DNA from 4 places in the Paenibacillus sp. 01T422 genome. Region 3 is predicted to be linked to each of the others. Evidence: riboswitches for the same ligand, from Rfam matches in the RefSeq annotation. Region 3 holds a riboswitch; each other region holds the start of a gene.
The links. A riboswitch is a leader RNA that binds a small molecule or an ion and turns the genes downstream of it on or off. The one in region 3 is predicted to bind cyclic di-AMP.
Positions count from the first base shown of each region.

Region 1 (3,972 bases), on a different contig from region 3:
CACCGTCATCCCGAATCGCCAGTCGAACACCGTCAGTGCGGTGCAGCAGCTTAACCTCGAGCTTATTCGCTTTGGAATGGCGTAGTGCATTCGAGAGAGCTTCCTGTACAATACGGAATAGATGATCCTCAATGCCTTTATTTAAACGAATTTCTTCGTCCATATCCCACGTAATTGCCATCGGCACTTTGGCCGCCAGCTCTTTGAGAAGCTCAACAAGCCCTTCGGACAATCGTTTTCCTTCCAAATGAATAGGCCTCAAGTGAAGCAGCAGCGCCCTCATCTCCGATTGCGCGACGGAAGCCATCTCCTCGATCAAATGAATCTGTCGTTTGGCTTTCTCGAAATCCTTGTCCAATGTCCGGCCAACAGCTGTTGCGGTCATAGAAATCGCGAACAATTGCTGGCTTACCGCATCGTGAAGCTCCCGCGCTAACCGCTGCCGCTCTTCAATAACAGCCGACAACTTCGCTTTCTCTGCAAGTTCAGCATTATTGTTAGATAAACGCTGCAGGGATGTAACCTGCTCTTCCCAACGCTTCATGATGCGGCCCAGCTGCTCGCCAAGACGCCCAATCTCGTCTTCGCCGTTCTGGAAGCCCTCGCGAGCGAAGGTCCCTTTTTCAAGCAAAATCATCGTTTCCATAAGCGGCTCAAGCCGGCGTGTAATCCGTGAACTGTTCCAATAACCGTACCCAGCGCCAATGCCGCCAATAATAACGATGGCCATGAATACGAATTGCACGCCTTCCTGCCAGCTTGTGAACGGCGTGATTAAATTGCGTGAGTTCATAAAATAAATGATAGCGCCAAATACAAAAAAACTAAAAATAATCGATTCAGCCATACTGCGCCATATCATATTCGTTAATCTTCGTTTATAGCCGTCCAATATGCGCTGAACCTCCTCTAGATAATTACATCACTTTAATTTTAATATCTCCTACGATATAAGAAAGCACAAGTTTCACTCGGTGATCACAGCTCTCATAATTGGACGACTGCCACTGCAATTTGTTCATTACGCCCGACTCGCGCTCACTTGCCACTTGAATTTGGCCAAAAGTGACGGAAGCCCCCACGAAGACGCCAATATCATCGGGAACCTTGATATCAACATCACCTATCACACCTTGCAGGATAAGCGTCGTTTCCTTTTGCTCAAGAATGGCAAGCGAGAGATCAATATAAGTCTCCCCAATAATGTACCATGTTGAACTATTGCGCATGATCCAAGGCTCACGCCCCAAGCGGACGCTATCCATCAACTTCTGCTTTTGAATATAAGTGTCATCTTTGTGCATTTGTTTAGAACGGATGAAAAAGAATCCTAATGAAATCAAAACGATAGCGAAAACAATCGTAATATGATCACCAAACAGAATCACAGCCCCCACGCCGATGAGCACAAAACCTTTGCGCTCTTTGCGGGAACGGACCCGATGAATGCCCAGCAAGACGAGGATAATCGCAAGAATGGGGAAAAAGCCTATCGTATGATCCAGAAGCAAAAAAAGACCGGCGCCAATCAGCACTAAGGCCGTATTCCGGTTGCGGTTGTTTTTGGTTTCTTCGCCCATCGCTGCACCTCCTCTGGCTGCCGATTAATTCGTTCATATAGATTCCTAGCATACCATAAGAATGGACAGCCTCCAAGATGCAAATCCTTGCCCAGCAAGGATCTAGCCTGAGGAATGGAGGCCAGCACCCGGCTGCGCCGCACGCATTGCGCGGCGCAGTACAATCACGCGTGGCTTATTTCTTGTCGCGCCAATCCTGCTGTAGCTTACGCAGCTCCTGCTGGAGGTTGCTGCCAGCCTCCTTCAGCGTCTCTCGCGACACGCGCCCCGCCACGCGCAGGCCCTGCATCGCTTCCCGGCCGAGCTCGCGGCCGGTTGCTTCCAGCTCGCGGAGTGCCTCGCGAGCCTCCTCCTTGGACAGCCCGCTGCGCGGCTGTCCGGCTCCTGCTGCGCTGCCTGCACGCAGCGCAGCTAGCTCGTCTGCGAGCGCCAGGCAGACGTCCTGGCTGCTTGCGTACTGCGCGCGGTACTGCGCGCAGGCTGCTTCCAAGCGCAGCTTCTCTTGCAGCGCTATACGCGCCAGCTCTTCGTCGCCAGCGCGCATGGCTAGCTCAGCCTGCTCAGCGCGCAGCTGTGCCATCTCCTCCGCGTCGACGCTTTGGCTGCGCAGCTCAATCGTTCGCTGCAGCGCCTCCTCGTAGCGCTCTTCCAGCTCGGCAATGCCGCGCGATGCGCCAGAGTGTCCGGAGCCTCCGGAGTGGCCACCTCCCCGTTCATGCAGGTCCAGCTTGCTGGCTGCCTCCTGCCAGGCCACATCCGCCATTTTGCCAATTCGATCAAATACGCTCATTATCCCACACCCCTAGGTTCCTATTGATTAATTGAACTCTGCCGAATCGTTTTGTTTTTTCAGCATGCGATAGCCGTAATACATTAACCACACAGCAAACACAATCGCGAGGAATCCAGATAGTTTTGTAATTAAAATCAAAGCGCCAATACCAAAAATAACCCATCCAATCTTCTTTCCATTACTTATCCCCACATAACCAAGCCCCACCATCGCCACAGGAACCAAAAGTCCCATGAAATGAAAATGCATGCCTACTTGATGCATACAAATGAGGAAGCCTACTGCTATTAGAATAAATGCCCAACTTTTCGATCGATTCATGCTCATTATTGCACCGCCCTTCGCGTAATCTTCATGCTACTATCGTAGCCGAAATGGATTCAGCTCAAAACGGACTCCCGACTGTTTTTGTACCTAGACCTAAGTCCAGTACGCACTAAGACCCTTACCCATATTTTGGGCGTTGTTTCTCTTATTCTATCAATGATAGAATATTTGAAGCCGAGTCCGGTGCACAGACAAAGTGCCGGTACGGGGGACGATTTACATGGGGTGAATATTTGCTCTGTACGCAGAGCAGACTAGGGAGAACCTTCTTCCCGAACCCGTCAACTAACCTCGGAGGCTCATTTGAAGGAGGATTACCAATTGAATTTGATTACAAAAGGGTTAACGTGCCTTGCTGTGTCCGTCACAGTTTTGGCAGGGGGCTTTCTTTCCCCATTTTCGGGACATGCTTACGCAGCCGCGAGTATGGACGTGAAAGTTCAAGTCAACGATGACCTGGTTCAATTTCCGGATGCACAGCCTTATTTGGATGACAACCATGCTACACAAGTACCGATCCGTTTTGTAACAGAGAAACTGGGTTATGATGTACAATGGCATAAGGAAGGCGACGAAATCAAAGTCACACTTAATAACGACAAGCACTCAATTTCCTTGGTGTCAGGTCAAAAAGAGGCCGAAATCGATAGCACTCGTGTCGAGATGGACACACATGCCGAGTTCCAAAACGGGCGTGTATACGTGCCACTTCGTTTTCTAAGCAAWGCTTCCGACATCCCCGTTCAATGGGACGCAAGCAGCAAATTAGCGATTCTGAGTAAAGACGGCAATCATCATGCACCTGATTATCAGCTATTTGAGTCAACAGCTTACTCGGCAGATCCATCTGAAAATGGTGGTTTTGGCGCCTACGACTATATGGGGAATCCATTAGGAATCGGAACGGTCGCTGTAGATCCATCTGTTATTCCACTTGGATCTAAGCTCTATATAGAAGGCTATGATTTCAATGGCCTGCCAAAAGGCGGCATGTATGCTTATGCAACGGATACCGGTAGTTCCATCAAAGGCAATCGCGTTGATATTTTTGTTCCTGGCTCTCAACAATCCTTACGCAAATTTGGCTTACAAACTGTTAAAGTGTACAAACTAAACCCGTGATGCTCACGGGTTTTTTATTTATTGGTGCCAACAGCGCTCCTCTTTTAAACTCCTGGATAGTTGGTATGCGAATCAAGCTAAAACTTTAATCATGGGAACTGTAGTCCGTTATTTAATGAAAAACAAACTGTTTCCTCACTGAGCGGATCT
Region 1 is NZ_JBFTQB010000043.1:230-4,201, forward strand. It holds gene AC1DUA_RS04210 (sensor histidine kinase) at 1-892, opposite strand, end outside; gene liaF (cell wall-active antibiotics response protein LiaF) at 918-1,580, opposite strand; gene AC1DUA_RS04220 (PspA/IM30 family protein) at 1,756-2,370, opposite strand; gene AC1DUA_RS04225 (LiaF transmembrane domain-containing protein) at 2,398-2,700, opposite strand; cyclic di-AMP (ydaO/yuaA leader) riboswitch at 2,863-3,015, shown strand; gene AC1DUA_RS04230 (stalk domain-containing protein) at 3,022-3,822, shown strand.
Region 1: it holds a riboswitch for cyclic di-AMP, as region 3 does, so the genes downstream of both, AC1DUA_RS04230 (stalk domain-containing protein) here and AC1DUA_RS03445 (C40 family peptidase) in region 3, are expected to answer to the same signal.

Region 2 (4,814 bases), on a different contig from region 3:
GAAGCAAAATGTTCCTGATTCAAAGCTTGTGCCATTTGAGCCTGTATCAACCAAGTATGGGAAGTTCGGTTTGTATCAAGAGCCACCGGCTAACCGTTTGATTGTGTTTAATAAGGATATGAAAAACCCAGAAGCCGCAATCAAATTACTGGACTGGTGGATCGATAAGAATTGGTTCGATGTCAGGTTTGGCACAGAAGGTGTTCATTACAAGCTGGTGAATGGTGTTCCTCAAACGATTGATGCCGAGAAAAATAAGAAGGAAACAATCTATGCGCCAGAGTATGCCGTACTAGATCAATGGAGTCCCAAACCAGAGGATTTCACAGTAATGGCAGCGACGGACGCGATTTCTCAGGAATATGCCAAGGTGCAGGGAGAATCGCTTAAGGTGGCTATGAAAAACAAATATAGACGTGATATTCCGTTTAATCCGACGTTCCCTGAGCTGAGCGAGACGTCTACTTCATTCGGCCCATTGTCGGAGGATATTGAAACGAAAGTCATTACAGGCGGTGCCCAATATTCACCGCAATGGGGGATAGAGCAGCTTCGCAAGGAATGGAAACGTCTTGGCGGCGATAACGTTGACAAGTTAGCGCAGGATTGGTATCAGAACAATGTGAAAGGGAAGTAAAATTTCATAGACGGCTAAGCAGCCTCCCGATTCGAACAGGAGTTGGGAGGCTATTTCATACGGATAAGGGAGTGTAATTCACTATGACAATTGATCCGAACAAGATGCTGCTTGAACAGCTTGCGAAATGGCATGAGGAATACACGCCTGAGCTGCGGATGGTTCGCAAGCCTTTTCATACGCCGGGATATCATAGCACGCTGAAAAATGTAGCGTTTACTCATCCCACCTTGGCAGCTTGTGTCTATGCGCTGGGATTGCTGGACAGTCGCCAGCCTCTTCATGTAGAAAAAGCGCAAGGAATACTTGAGCAAGTGATCAGCCTGCAGGATCAGAATCCCGACAATGCTACTTTCGGCATCTGGTCGTGGTTCTACGAGGAGCCGCTCGAAAGGATGGCACCGCCAGACTGGAACTGGGCGGATTTCTGTGGGAAGCGGCTGGTTCTGGCCGAGCAGAGGCATTCCGATATGCTGAGCCCGGGTCTGCGCGAGCAGATTCGGCATTCGCTTTATTGCGCGTGCGACGCCATTATCAAGCGTAATGTAGGTCCGAGCTATACGAACATTGCCATCATGGGCGCCTTCGTTACTTTGCTCACAGGTGAGGTCTATGGCGAAGCAAAATATTTGAATTACGGGCTGGAGAGGTTACGACTCTTTCGTGAGTACACGAAACAGTTGGGAACTTTCCAAGAGTATAACAGCCCGACGTATACGATTGTTGCGATACAGGAATTGTCCAGCATTTATACGGCGACCCAAGTTGCGGAAGCGAAAAAGCTTAGCACGGAGATGCTGGATGTCGCATGGGGGCTGGTTGCTGACCATTACCATGCCCCCAGCAAACAGTGGTCTGGCCCACACAGCCGTGCTTATCATACGATGATGACGCCAGACATTTTATCTTTCGTGCAGATCGCCAGTCACGGTGAGTTGAAATTCATGCCAGATGATCAGCTGAAGTACAATCTGGACTGGTACGGCAACGACATAAGGTGTCCTGCGAAGTACATACCGGCGTTCAAGCGAACAGAGACAGCGGAACTTGTACAGACGATTAGCAAAGACGAGGTTGGCGTTATCGTTAACCAAGCAACTACGTATATGGAAGGGCCCGTTAGTGTAGGAACTTTCAGCAAGGATGTGATGTGGAATCAGCGTCGCAATTTGCTAGCTTATGTGCGCAATGGCAACCATTCGACCTATATTCATTTGCGCCTGCTGAACGAAGGGTACGACTATTCTTCTGTGTTTGCATGGCGCTTGGGCGTACAGGAAGATGAGCTCGATGCTGCGGCTTCAGTCTTACAAGTGGGAGCGAGTGCAGAGGTTCATGCGGAATTCCGTGCTCCTGATCGCTCGGCGCTTCAGTTGACGTTACCGTTCAAGCCTGATGAGAAGATGAAGATGCTGAGACCTCGGCTCTAACAATGCTGACTAATAAGAATGGAGTGATCATAGATGGCTAAAGGATCTACGATTCGTAATGAGTTCCATCCCTTCAACGATACTTATACAGGTCGTGCTATAACCCGATTGACCGCGCCAGAGCAGGTGAATCATCATCCTTATTTTTATTATAAAATGATCACGAACGACAACTGCTCTCTCATTTACGCTAGTGAACGTGAGGGAACTCGTCAGCTTTATCGCATGGATCTAACTGATGGATCTGCGGTGCAATTAACGGAAGGACCGGATATCCACGATTTCAGTTGCAGTCTGACGAGTGATGATAACTATTTGATCTATTGCAGGGATCAACGGATCATGCGATTGGATATGGCCACGCTTGAGGAAGAGGTCCTATACACGTCACCTGCAGGATGGAAATCGAATGCGAATCCTGGTCTTAGCTCAGACGACAAGTATCTCGCCTTGGTCGAAATAAATGAAAAGGATGTCGTACCAAGTAAAGGGGACTGGTCCAACTTCGAGCCTCAATGGGCAGCGCAACCGCACTGCCGAATCGTCTACCTCGATATTGAGCAGCGGACAAGTCACATCGCGCACGAGGAGCTAAACTGCTGGCTTGGGCATCCGCAAATTCGTCCGCATGATCCATCGACCATTTTATTTTGTCATGAAGGTCCTGGGCATCTGATCGATGCCAGACTCTGGCTCGTCCAAAAGGACGGGACGCGGCTGCGCTGCGCCAAGGAACAAACGCATGATGAACTCATCACGCATGAATATTGGCTTGCCGACGGCTCTAGATTTGCCTATGTGTACCGGCATAAGGATGATCTCTATCACGAAAGTATCCGGTTCATGGACTCGGAGACGCTGGAAGAAGAGATCTGGATGAACAGCTCCAAGTATTGCCATTTTATTTCCAATGCCAACCATACGCAGATCGTAGGGGACGGACAATTGCCCGAGCAGCATTTCATTTATTTAGTGGATGTAGCATTGAGGCAAGAAGAGCGGCTGTGCTCCCATGGTACTAGCTGGAAGTCATACGGCAACACACAGGACGCCCACYCGCATCCGACTTTCTCGCCTGATGGCTCGTTTGTTATCTTTACCTCGGATATGGAGGGAGTTCCCAGTATTTATAAAGTGGATTTGGTTACAAGGAATGCATGACTAATGACATAGCATATATAAGAAAATATTACTATTGCTTCTCCTTAAGCATTGGAGTAAATTGATAAAATACGCTTAATTCTTTAGATTAAAGAAGCGGGGGAACCAAGTTTCCTGGGGTGAGTACACATCTATCGTGTTAGGGTTAACTTTCAACCCGAATCCGTCAGCTAACTTCGTCAGCGTAGAAAGAGAAGGATAGAAATATTAATTGGAACCATGCTACTTGAGGTTCTATTCCCTCGCTTCCTTTTTCTCTTCTAGAGAAAATAGGAGGAACTAGACATGCTGCTAAGGAAAGTAACCAATGAGCTGAAGAATCTTTTTCCATGGAAGAGATCTAACAATTCTGCACAACGTCATCATGAGATTCTTCACTTAAAACAGCGTTTGGAAAAATTCGACATTCAATTTCCGAACTTGGCTTACCGACCATCAGACGTAGAAACACAGACTTTAATGGAAATAAGCAAAACGGTCGCTCAGAGCAATGAGCTGCTCGATCAACTAAGCTCAGAAAAGGAATTAGCGGTTGAACAATCGCTAGCCAATCGCGTCGGAACCTCTCCCCAAATTTTGGAGGATCATCACAACTTTATCGTCACCATGGCACATATCCTTAGTGGTCCGTATCCTTGCCTTAGAGAGTACATTAACAGCAATACGATTTAACTATCTCCAATAATAGTGAAGGAGCTTGCCTTGCGGCAGCTCCTTTTTCGTATTTTTAAGTAGTAGAACCCCAAGCATATACACGACCAAAGAAGCGTTTGATAAGTTCAGCAACTTGCTGGCTTTGTTCCTCCAGAACAAAATGCCCTCCGCACAAAAAATGAGTTTCCACACAATTTGATAGTTCTCCGAAGGCAAGAGCTCCTTCCAACGTAAAGATAAAATCATTTTTGCCCCAGGTTATCAGGATAGGAGGTTGATAAGTTCGTAAGTATTGCTGCCAAACAGGGTATTGTGCCACATTGGTCCGATAATCGTAGCCTAATTCCAATTGAATTTGGCTATTACCCGGTCGATCCAAAAATAATTGGTCCATTAAATAACCATCGGGGCTAATCAGATAAGGCTGGCACACGCCAGTTACATATTGCATTTGCGTAAATTCAAAGGTTACTAGCTTGGCAAAAGCTGCTTCGGTTGCAGGATTTCGATCCACCCAAAGTGCTTTGAAAAGATCGAACGGTTTCCCTAATCCGTTGGCACTAACTACGGCATTCTGAATAACGAACCCGAGAATGCGATGCGGATTGCGAACAGCCAGTCTGAAGCCGATTGGTCCCCCATAATCATGGGTGTACAAAATATATTGAGAAATACAGAGAGAATCAATAAGCTTTTCAATCATAATCGATAGATTCTCAAAGGTGTATGAATAGTCTTCTATGGAAGGCATACTGCTATTTCCAAATCCTAGATAATCAGGCGCAATGATATGAAATCGGTCTGCCAGATGAGGAATCAAATCCCTGAACATATGGGATGAGCTTGGAAAACCATGAAGAAGGATGATGGTTGGATGATCCGGACTTCCGGCTTCGCGGAAAAATAGCTCCCAACCATCGATCTTCATTTTT
Region 2 is NZ_JBFTQB010000749.1:376-5,189, reverse strand. It holds partial or broken gene AC1DUA_RS30475 (type 2 periplasmic-binding domain-containing protein) at 1-637, shown strand, start outside; gene AC1DUA_RS30470 (hypothetical protein) at 721-2,067, shown strand; gene AC1DUA_RS30465 (oligogalacturonate lyase family protein) at 2,101-3,228, shown strand; cyclic di-AMP (ydaO/yuaA leader) riboswitch at 3,291-3,427, shown strand; gene AC1DUA_RS30460 (hypothetical protein) at 3,514-3,900, shown strand; gene AC1DUA_RS30455 (alpha/beta fold hydrolase) at 3,956-4,814, opposite strand, start outside.
Region 2: it holds a riboswitch for cyclic di-AMP, as region 3 does, so the genes downstream of both, AC1DUA_RS30460 (hypothetical protein) here and AC1DUA_RS03445 (C40 family peptidase) in region 3, are expected to answer to the same signal.

Region 3 (3,186 bases):
TTGCTTCGTTGCGTAAAATACCTCTTTTATAAAAGTATCCGTTTGCAGGCTTCTAGCCCCTTTGAAATGATTGTATGTACGGAAAAACTGCTGAATAACTTCCCGGATCTCATCTGGCATTGCAGGACCCTTATCCACGGTATACATGCTATCTGCTATACTCGAATGTCTCTTTTTATGAAACCAACTCTTCCAGACACTTAATTGCATGCGCTCGTGTTCACCTGCTCTTTCTTTCTTCCAAACATTTCTTCATTATAGGCTAAAAACCATAAAATTTCGATAAAAATCGCATTATTCCGCGGACGAAAAAAAACACCTGCCTTCTATGCCTTTCCTTTGAAAGAACATAGAAACAAGTGTTCGATAGTCCTATCCTTACATAACTCTTCTCGCTCCGACATACCTTGCACTCCAATACGCGCTCGAAAGGCTATCTACAGCCACGCCTCTGGATGTAGTCGCTGAAATGAATCGATCATTGCCGAGATAAATGCCCACGTGATTCACAGTTTTTGAAGCAAAAAACACCAAGTCTCCGGCTTTCAAATCCGTGACTATCGTACCTGCTTCGCTGTGCATCTCCGCTGACGTACGAGGCAAATCGATCCCTTTCGCTTGATACAAAAACCGCACAAAACCGGAGCAATCAAATCCATTCGGTGTCGTACCACCCCATACATAACGCACGCCCATATAAGCATTTGCCGCCTGAGCAATTTGCTCACTCACAGACGGAACAACAGGAGCAGCGGCGGCAACGACCTTAGGAGCTGGAGGTGGTGCTATCCAGGCTGGTTTGTGCGACTTTCCGTCCACATCCACAATCGCGATCTGGTTGGCTTCATTCCATTCAATTGGTGAACCGAAGGTTTCCGTGATGAAACGCAGTGGAACATAAGTGTTCCCTTGATACACGGTTGGACTGCTTTCCAAACTGATCTTCTTACTGTTCACAAGCGCTTGTTGTTGCTCTGTAACTAGTAGGATTGACTGCTGCTTGTTAACCAGCGTGACCTCGATTTGATCCTCTTGCTTCTCCCAGCTCACCTGATAGCCCAGCTTCTCAGATAACACTCGGAGTGGAACTTGCATGATGCCTTTGTCATCAATGTAAGGCTGAACTTCTGGAAACTTCAGCAGCTCCTCATTGACTTGAACCTTGACAGGACGGTCCGTAGGCGCAGAAGCGGCCTGAGCGGAATGTGCAGTAAACATCGGTACTGCGGCACATAAAATTGCGCATGAACAAATAAGACGTAAAGAAAAAGATTTCAAAACCTTGCCTCCTTGACGCCTCCGAGGTTAGTTGACGGGTTCGGGAAGAGGTTTTCCCTAGTACGCTTAGCTAGCAGCGCTCATTCACCCCAAATAAAGAAGTCCCCCGTACCGGAGCTTTTGATGCTCCGAGATTCGGCATTTTTTGTCTATGTTAGACTAGCATAGTTTATTTAGTAGATACAACTTTTGCGAAACGGTAAGTTTTACCAACGAATTTTGTCGCATAATACATACATATTGCACAACATAATGCGCAAATGAACATGCAACGCAAAGCACAGCAAAGCACACAGCGTAGGGCACAGCAAAGCACACAGCGTCAGACACAACAAAAAACCACCCCGTCGGGTGGTTTGCTACTAGGAGTAGCCTAGTAGCCAATTACTGACAGCGCTCGCTCGCTGACTGTGTTTAATGCTTCTAGTTCTGAGGCGGATAATGACAATGAGGCCGCTTTTATATTATCTTCAAGATGATGCTCGTCCTGCGTGCCTATAATAGCCGAAGTAAGTGCTTCCTGGTGCAGCAACCAAGCAATTGCAATCTGTGTTACGCTAGCGTCCTTGGAATCAGCCATTTCTTTCATGACAGCCAGAAGCTCCTTCTCCGCCTCCAGATGCTCCGGTAGGAACAGCCTTCTCTCCTTACGGAAGTCTCCCTCTTTCAACATCTTGCCATGAAGATGGAAAGCACCCGTCAGGATTCCCTTCGCGATCGAACTGTAGCTCATCACACCAACGTTATGTTCCTGGCAAAATGGTAAAACTTCTTGCTCGATAGCTCTGTGGAGCAGGCTGTATTCCGGCTGAATCACATCGATCTGTGCGTAATTCACCGCTTCTTTCAGCTGCTCCAAAGAGAAATTCGAGACACCGATGGCTCGAATCAAGCCTTCTTCCTTCAACTTCACAAATTCAGCAAGTGTATCCTTTACCGGGATCTCATAACTTGGCCAGTGAATGTAATAAACATCTATGTAATCTGTCTTCAAACGTTTCYAACTGTTTTCTGCTGACTTCCGTACATCTTGAGGAGCAAGATTGCTGCGGCTCACCTTAGTCGTAATGATGCATTGCTTGCGTATCTCTGCCAAAGCAGCTCCGACGATTTCTTCCGAGTGTCCATTGCCGTAGCCTTCAGCCGTATCGAACGTTGTGATGCCTAGCTCGAACGCTTTACGGACGAGCTCGATATTATTTTGATCGTTCGTGAACTCCCAGGGACCTCCTCCGAGCTCCCAACAGCCAAAGGTTATGTTTGAGATATCAAAACCTGCATTTCCAAGCTTTTTCGCCTTCATAGTCGCCGACCTCATTTCATTGATATCGTCTTACGATAATGCACACGTTAACAAATTAAGTATAACGCTTTCATCTTCTTTTGCCAAGAAATGAGCGGGTTCGGGCATCAGGCGAGGACGATTTTCCCTGCTGCACCGTGTGCCTCTGTGTGGAAACGGAACTACAGGCCTCTATTTATATGGAAAACGGCATATTCGCCGGTTCATGGGAACTACAGGCCTTTATTATGCCGTTATCGGCTTGTAAACTCGCCTAATGAACAAATAAGGCCTTGTAGTTCCCCCTCTCCGGGGCAACAGGCCGTTTTGTCCGAAATAGCGGACTCCAGTTCCCTCTCCCCTGCTCCATCTCATTGAACATGCTCCCTTCGGAAGCAAGTATCGGTAGATTTGGACGCGCGTCCAACTCGGGATTACTCATGCCGCCTTCACGGACGGTCGAACCCTTCTGGCTTCTCTCCCCTTCCCGCGCAAAAGAAAAAGCCACCCGAAGGTGGCTCTTTCTTTCTGTGAAGCGGGTGATGGGAATCGAACCCACGCTACCAGCTTGGAAGGCTGAAGTTCTACCATTGAACTACACCCGCGTAATTATCGGGATGACACGA
Region 3 is NZ_JBFTQB010000034.1:7,681-10,866, forward strand. It holds gene AC1DUA_RS03440 (hypothetical protein) at 1-210, opposite strand, end outside; gene AC1DUA_RS03445 (C40 family peptidase) at 379-1,278, opposite strand; cyclic di-AMP (ydaO/yuaA leader) riboswitch at 1,280-1,429, opposite strand; gene AC1DUA_RS03450 (aldo/keto reductase) at 1,652-2,581, opposite strand; gene AC1DUA_RS03455 (hypothetical protein) at 2,835-3,068, opposite strand; tRNA gene AC1DUA_RS03460 (tRNA-Gly) at 3,095-3,165, opposite strand; tRNA gene AC1DUA_RS03465 (tRNA-Pro) at 3,173-3,186, opposite strand, start outside.

Region 4 (6,914 bases), on a different contig from region 3:
GTTCAATTGGAATCACGACACGCCCCAATTCGTCAACTTTTCTTACAATGCCCGTAGATTTCATCATATATATAAACCCCTTTCGATTTTATAAAAATTTTATCAATATCGTCATGTTTCGACATATCTCTTAAACTAATGATACCAACCATTCCCAAAATAGTCAACCATATTTTCGCTAGTTTGGGCGGGAAGACAATAATTTTTTGAAATCTTATTACAGCTGAAAAGAAGGGGAAAACCAAGTGGCATAAGGATTTGTAAATAATATATTACTATTTGATGAGAGAAAAGGTGGAATTAGCCAATTCATTTCAGAGGGCATAAACAATGAAAAAATGGTATTAGATAATTCGACAAAATACGACATAAATGTCGATAAGATGGTGTGAAATGTCGAAAAGATGTAGAATTTTAATAAAGAGAGGTTGTGATTGAATGAAGGAAGAGAAAGTTTTTAAAGATCCCGTTCATAAATATATTTACGTGCAGGATAACACGATCTGGGATTTGATTAATACGCGAGAGTTTCAGAGGCTGCGCCGCATCCGGCAATTAGGCACCTCATATTTAACTTTCCATGGTGCCGAGCATAGCCGATTCTCCCATTCACTTGGTGTGTACGAAATCACGCGCAAAATCATTTCCCAGTTCGAACGCAATCAATATGAAGATTGGCCGAAGGAAGAGCGTTTGATCTGTCTTTGTGCAGCGCTGTTGCACGATTTGGGGCATGGGCCTTTCTCTCATTCAATTGAGAAGGCTTTCGGAACGCGCCATGAGGATTGGTCTTGCAAAATCGTGCTGGGTGATACGGAAGTCAATCAAGTATTGAGCCGGGTCTCGCCTGATTTCCCCAAAAAAGTGGCGGGTGTCATTTGCAAATCCTATAATGAGGAGATTGTTGTAAGCCTCGTGTCGTCCCAATTAGACGCCGATCGGATGGATTACCTTTTGAGAGATGCGTATTTCACGGGAGTTAATTATGGGACGTTCGATCTGGAACGAATACTTCGTGTTATTCGGCCCTATCGTGGGCATATTGTGGTTAAAGAAAGCGGTATGCATGCTGTAGAAGATTACCTAATGTCACGTTATCAGATGTACTGGCAGGTCTATTTCCATCCGGTGACACGGAGTGCGGAAATTCTGCTGCACAAAATCTTTGCGCGCGCCAAACATCTATATGAAGATAACTACACATTTGGCTTCATGACGGATCCAATCCTGCACCTGATTCAGAATAAGATTTCGCTTGAAGATTATTTGCTTCTGGACGAGTCTGTGATGCAGGCGATGTTGACGTTTTGGATGAGCGAGAAGGATCCTATCCTTGCTGATATGTGCAAACGATTTTTGGACCGTAAACTGTATAAATATAGTACCTTTGATGAGTCAAATCAGCGCATGATTCAGCTAATGGAGAAAGTAATGGCTGAAGTCGGTCTTGATCCGATCTACTACATGGAAATTGATTTCCCGTCAAATCAATCCTATGATGTGTACAGACCAGGTGAGACGGAGGATAATTTGCCGATTCTGCTTTTGGATCATAAGGAAACGTTAACCGAAATTACCCATCGATCAGAGATTGTTCAATCTATTAGCGGTTTTCAAATGGGCAAGCATCATGTCTATTACCCGGAGGAGCTGCTGGAGCGTCTGAATGCTTCTGCGTATCCGGAATTATGGGAGATGCTCGGCGAGCAGGAATAATACATAAGAGGAAGTAAGGAGAAGAACATGTTAACAGACTCACATACACATTTAAATGCGGAACAATTTCAGGAAGATCAAGACGAGGTCATACAACGCGCACGTGATGCAGGTGTTACAAGAATGGTGAATGTTGGTTTTAATCGGGAGACGATTCCTAGTTCAATAGCACTTGCCGAAAAATACGATTTCATCTATTCAACGGTAGGCTGGCACCCCGTGGATGCGATTGATATGAAACCAGGGGATTTGGAATGGATCGAATCGTTGTGTCAACATGACAAAGTGGTGGCTATCGGGGAGATCGGACTGGACTATTATTGGGATAAGTCGCCTAAGGATGTACAGCAGCGGGTCTTTCGCGAGCAAATCAGGTTGGCGCGAAAGCTTCAAATGCCGATTGTGATTCATAATCGAGACGCGCATCAGGATATTTTGACCATTTTAAAAGAAGAGAAAGCTGCTGAAGTCGGGGGAATTATGCATTGTTTCTCGGGGAGCTGGGAGACGGCAAAGCAGTGTCTGGATATGAATTTCCATATTTCCTTCGGGGGGCCTGTGACTTTCAAAAATGCAAGGCAGCCCAAGGAAGTGCTGGCGCAAGTTCCTTTGGACCGTTTGTTAATTGAGACGGATGCTCCATACCTGACCCCACACCCTTACCGCGGCAAGCGCAACGAATCGGCTTATGTTCGGTTGGTAGCCGAAACGGCCGCGGAAATTAAGGGCTTGAGTCTAGAAGAGCTTGCAGAAATAACGACAAACAACGCCATCGCCTTGTTAGGTCTCAAGTAAAGCGTTCTTTGCAAATTTTCGACGAAGCAAGACGCCACAAGTGAGCGAGATAAAGAGGAAACCGATGAGCGGCACAACAAGGTAGATAGGTGAAGAGCGAATCAATAACGGAATCGAAAGCATACATAATTCTAGCAGCAAGGCTGACCAAATGATGAAGGCTAAGGAGCCGGCTTTCAACTGACGGTTAAGTGGGTACATTTCAAGCCAGAAGGTATAGCGGTGTGAACGCTCAAGTGGCGTGAGTTGAACCATGGAAATAACTATAGCGATAAAGAAGATGAGAAGTCGCGCTGTGCTGCTGCTTGAAACTGCGATGGCTAATGTGCCCAGCAAAGATATACGCATGACAATCGCGAATAACTCCGTACGTAGAAATGTTTTCATATATATGTACAGATAGGTGGCATCTTGTTTAAAAGGAATAAATCTTGTGACCCCGCTGATCCAGCTTCGGCGGGTTATTCGCGTTCCCAATTGTGGAACATCCACGAACCAGTTGAAAAAGGAATAGAGCCGTGCCTGCTGCTGCCTTTCCTTCGCAATGAGATAGTCCCAACCGATGTAGTACTTGGATACGTAATGCGTGGCTGTTAACCAAGCCAATGTAAGTACAAGAGCAGCCCCGCTTGCCCAGAGAACGCTGGTCAGAAATTGCAGAGAAATCAGCACGGCTGTTGCTATCCAGCGGAAGCTAACGGAAACCCTTCTCGCACGTTCATGTGTGAATCGGCTCTCTTGCCAGCTAGCCAATAAATGGCCTACCTTCATTAATAGAAGCAAGGCGAGCATCCATAAGAAATGCTGTTCGTCATGACCGAGGCAATGATGATACAAGGGCCATAATACAACCCATGCCAGAAATGTCCAAAATGCTTGCAGCACCAAGCTGTACTTGAATCCGCCACGGAAGTAAGGACCCATCTGATGTTCAATGCGCAGTAAAAACATACGGTCCGCGCTTCTCGCTAATGTACGAATCGGGCTTGAGGATAACAAAGGAACGAGCAGCAAAAGGACGATCCACAGATAAGGATAATCTGTCGGAAGGCGCTGTAGTATTTTTGCATAATAATAGGAAGAAAGGATGACAAGAAATAACAGGAAGCCAAAAAAATTACTGCGCGCTGCATACTGCAAGTAGCCCATGGATTCCTTCATATAATGTTCAAATCTCTTCTGCCATAGGGCACGGGTATCCATGTCCATTGCTTTCATACCAGTTCTCCTTTTACAAGCTTATAAAAGATGTCGTCCAATGACGCTTGCTGGAGCCCCGTTTGGTGACGTAATTCGACTAAATCGCCTTGGGCAACCATATGTCCTTTGTGCAGAACGACATAGTTATCGCAATATTTTTCAATGGTAGACAAAATATGCGAGGATATGAGGAATGACGCGCCACGCCGTTTCATTTTGACCATTAATTCGAGCAATGAGCGGATGGCTAACGGATCGAGTCCGAGAAAAGGCTCATCAATGATATAGAGGGAAGGTTCGATTAAGAACGCGTTCATAATCATGACCTTTTGCTTCATCCCTTTGGATAGATGGCTTGCGAAGGAATTGAGCTTGTCCTGCATGTGGAACTGCTCGAGAAGCGCTTGTGAACGTGCAAGATAGTCATCTTTCGTTAAGCCGTAGGCCATGGCGGTTAATTCCAGATGTTCGCGAATGGTAAGCTCTTCATATAGCTCTGGACTTTCGGGTACATAAGCATAAGTGGCACGGTAAGGCAGCGGATCTTCGGCTAGTGTCAAACCGTTAATTTTGACTGAACCCCTTTGTGGTTGAAGCAGTCCAAGGATGTTCTTGATGGTCGTACTTTTTCCTGCGCCATTCAGTCCGATCAATCCCATCATTTCACCCTGACGGATTGAAAATGTGAGGTCGTGAAGAACGGGTTTATTTGGTAAATATCCCCCGAATAAAGAGTCGACTTGTAATATGAGCCCCATCTCAGTGCCTCCCTAAATATCTATTTATTGGAATTTATACATCGGTTTCATACCTGATAATTATAAACAAATTTAGTTTAGAAGCCTAGTTTAAGAGCGAAAACACGAAGAAACTTAGTATACGTACGTTATAGTGAGATAAATGTAGATAAAAAGTGGTTTTATTTCGAAAATAAGCTATTTTTAATTGATTTAGCCCTTTTTAGTAGGTGTCAATCCCTTTACAGGCAGAGATTAACAGCGTAATATACTTTTCATAATAACTTAATAACCAATTTGCCATTTTTCCATTCGCTGAGTTCCAATTATGGGAACGGGGGAACCACTGTTAACTTTATAAAGCGGCATCGCTGAGGAAGTAAACAGAGTGAGTAACAGGGGTGAATCTTGGACGTTTAACGGAAGTTTACGTCTGAGTAGGGCGACTCTCACGTCCGAATCCGTCAGCTAACCTCGTAAGCGTAAGAGAGGTAACGATTGTCGTTCGTGCTATTTGTGTATTTTTACTATGCAAACTAAGCCAGCGAGAAGAGTCCTCTTCTTGCTGGCTTTTTGTCCCCATAAGGACTTTTAACTGTTTCGGACGATTAATCATAGCCCGGAATTCATAGGATGATGAATAGCAAAGCGGGGTGGGACGACCAGAATGCAGCCGTTTCTAAGCAGCTGCTGATGGACGACACGTTAAGTTAAATTAAAAACCTTAGTCGCGTCAAATTTAATCATGCTGTAACCTGGCGGCGAGGCTTTGAAGGAGGACCGAAGAAGTGGGCAGTATCTCTTTTAGCGAGACCCATGTAAAACGATCATCCAGCATGTCCTTCGCATTGCGATGGAAGCATGAAAACTTGCGTTTGATTTTAAGCCTGGCTATAATCTCAATCGCAATGACTTTCATGTTTTTGGTGTTGTTGTACGGTACGGCTACCAAGAGCGTATCCGTGGTTGTGAATGGACAAGAAACCGTTGTGCATACGAAGCAATGGGTCCTGCAACGCCTACTGGATGAACAAGCCATAACGATTGGTGAACACGATGAAATATCTGCAGACCCTACAGCTACTATCAAGGGCGGGGACAAATTCGTCATCGAACACGCTTCTCCAATTCAATTGACTGCTGATGGAAAGACCACCACTGTTTACACAACTGCAAGAACGGTTGAAAGTGCATTGCAACGTTTACATATTGCACTTGGGGAGCACGATAAGCTGACTCCCGAACCGACATCCTCTTTAGGCACAGGCGATGAAATCAAAATCGTCCGTGTAAAAAAAGAGACGGAAGAAGTAACAGAGCCGATCGCATTCGACACGGAGAAGAAAAGTGATGCATCGCTGCTTAAGGGTAAAGAGCAGGTCGTTCAAGAAGGTAAAGAGGGCGTACTTCTGAAAAAGAAAGAAAAGACTTACGAAGATGGCGTGTTAGTCGCAGAAGCTGTTGTAGGTCAAGAAGTACAGGAACAAAGTGTTAAAAAAGTAGTGTCAATTGGCACGAAGAATCCCGTTGTTGTTCTTTCGGCATCATCCCCTAGCGTGGATGAGGTTTCTAAGAATGGTGTAACATTCGGGTATAAACAAATTCTGAAGAATGTGAAGCTCACGGCTTACTCAGCGGGAGCCGATTCAACAGGCAAATCCGAAGGTACTCCTGGGTATGGTAAGACGTATACAGGAACTACGGTTACTGAGGGCAGAACGATTGCGGTTGATCCGAAAGTTATCCCACTAGGATGGTGGGTTTACATTGAGGGCGTCGGCTTCCGTCGTGCTGAAGATATCGGTAGTGGTGTGAAAGGTCAAATGATCGACGTCTATTTCGAAGATCATGGCTACGCCAATAAATTCGGAACGAAACAAGGGTACACGGTCTATGTCGTAGGACCGAAAAAGCCGTCTGAAAATTAACGTGTAAACGTCTGTTTCAGCGGGAACAATGTCAATATACGTTGCCAGGCAAGCAGCCTGGGCGAAAGAAGAGGGAACCCCTCTTCTTTTTCTGCGTACTGGGAAGGGAACCGATTATGATTAAAGAAGTCATTGTCGTTGAAGGCAAGGACGATACGGCAGCTATTCGCCGAGCCGTCGAGGCGGATACGATAGAGACAGGCGGCTCTGCCATCGGGCAAGCCGTATTGAAGCGCATAGCCCTCGCGCAACAGCGCAGGGGCGTCATTATATTCACGGATCCGGATCACGCAGGTGAGCGGATACGGAAGATTGTGGCAGCCAAGGTACCAGGCTGCAAACATGCCTTTATCACGCAGGCGCAGGCCGAGTATAAAGGCGACATTGGTGTGGAGAATGCCGCGCCGGAGATTGTCCGGGAGGCGCTCCAGAACCTTCGGACAGAGTACGACGGGGCTGTGTCACAGCTTACCGTGGAAGATCTCATGGCCGCAGGGCTGATCGTTCATCCGGAGGCCGCTTCCCGCAGACTCGTCGT
Region 4 is NZ_JBFTQB010000125.1:2,623-9,536, reverse strand. It holds gene AC1DUA_RS09730 (AbrB/MazE/SpoVT family DNA-binding domain-containing protein) at 1-67, opposite strand, end outside; gene AC1DUA_RS09725 (HD domain-containing protein) at 439-1,716, shown strand; gene AC1DUA_RS09720 (TatD family hydrolase) at 1,744-2,511, shown strand; gene AC1DUA_RS09715 (ABC transporter permease) at 2,497-3,729, opposite strand; gene AC1DUA_RS09710 (ABC transporter ATP-binding protein) at 3,726-4,469, opposite strand; cyclic di-AMP (ydaO/yuaA leader) riboswitch at 4,752-4,946, shown strand; gene AC1DUA_RS09705 (ubiquitin-like domain-containing protein) at 5,237-6,376, shown strand; gene rnmV (ribonuclease M5) at 6,493-6,914, shown strand, end outside.
Region 4: it holds a riboswitch for cyclic di-AMP, as region 3 does, so the genes downstream of both, AC1DUA_RS09705 (ubiquitin-like domain-containing protein) here and AC1DUA_RS03445 (C40 family peptidase) in region 3, are expected to answer to the same signal.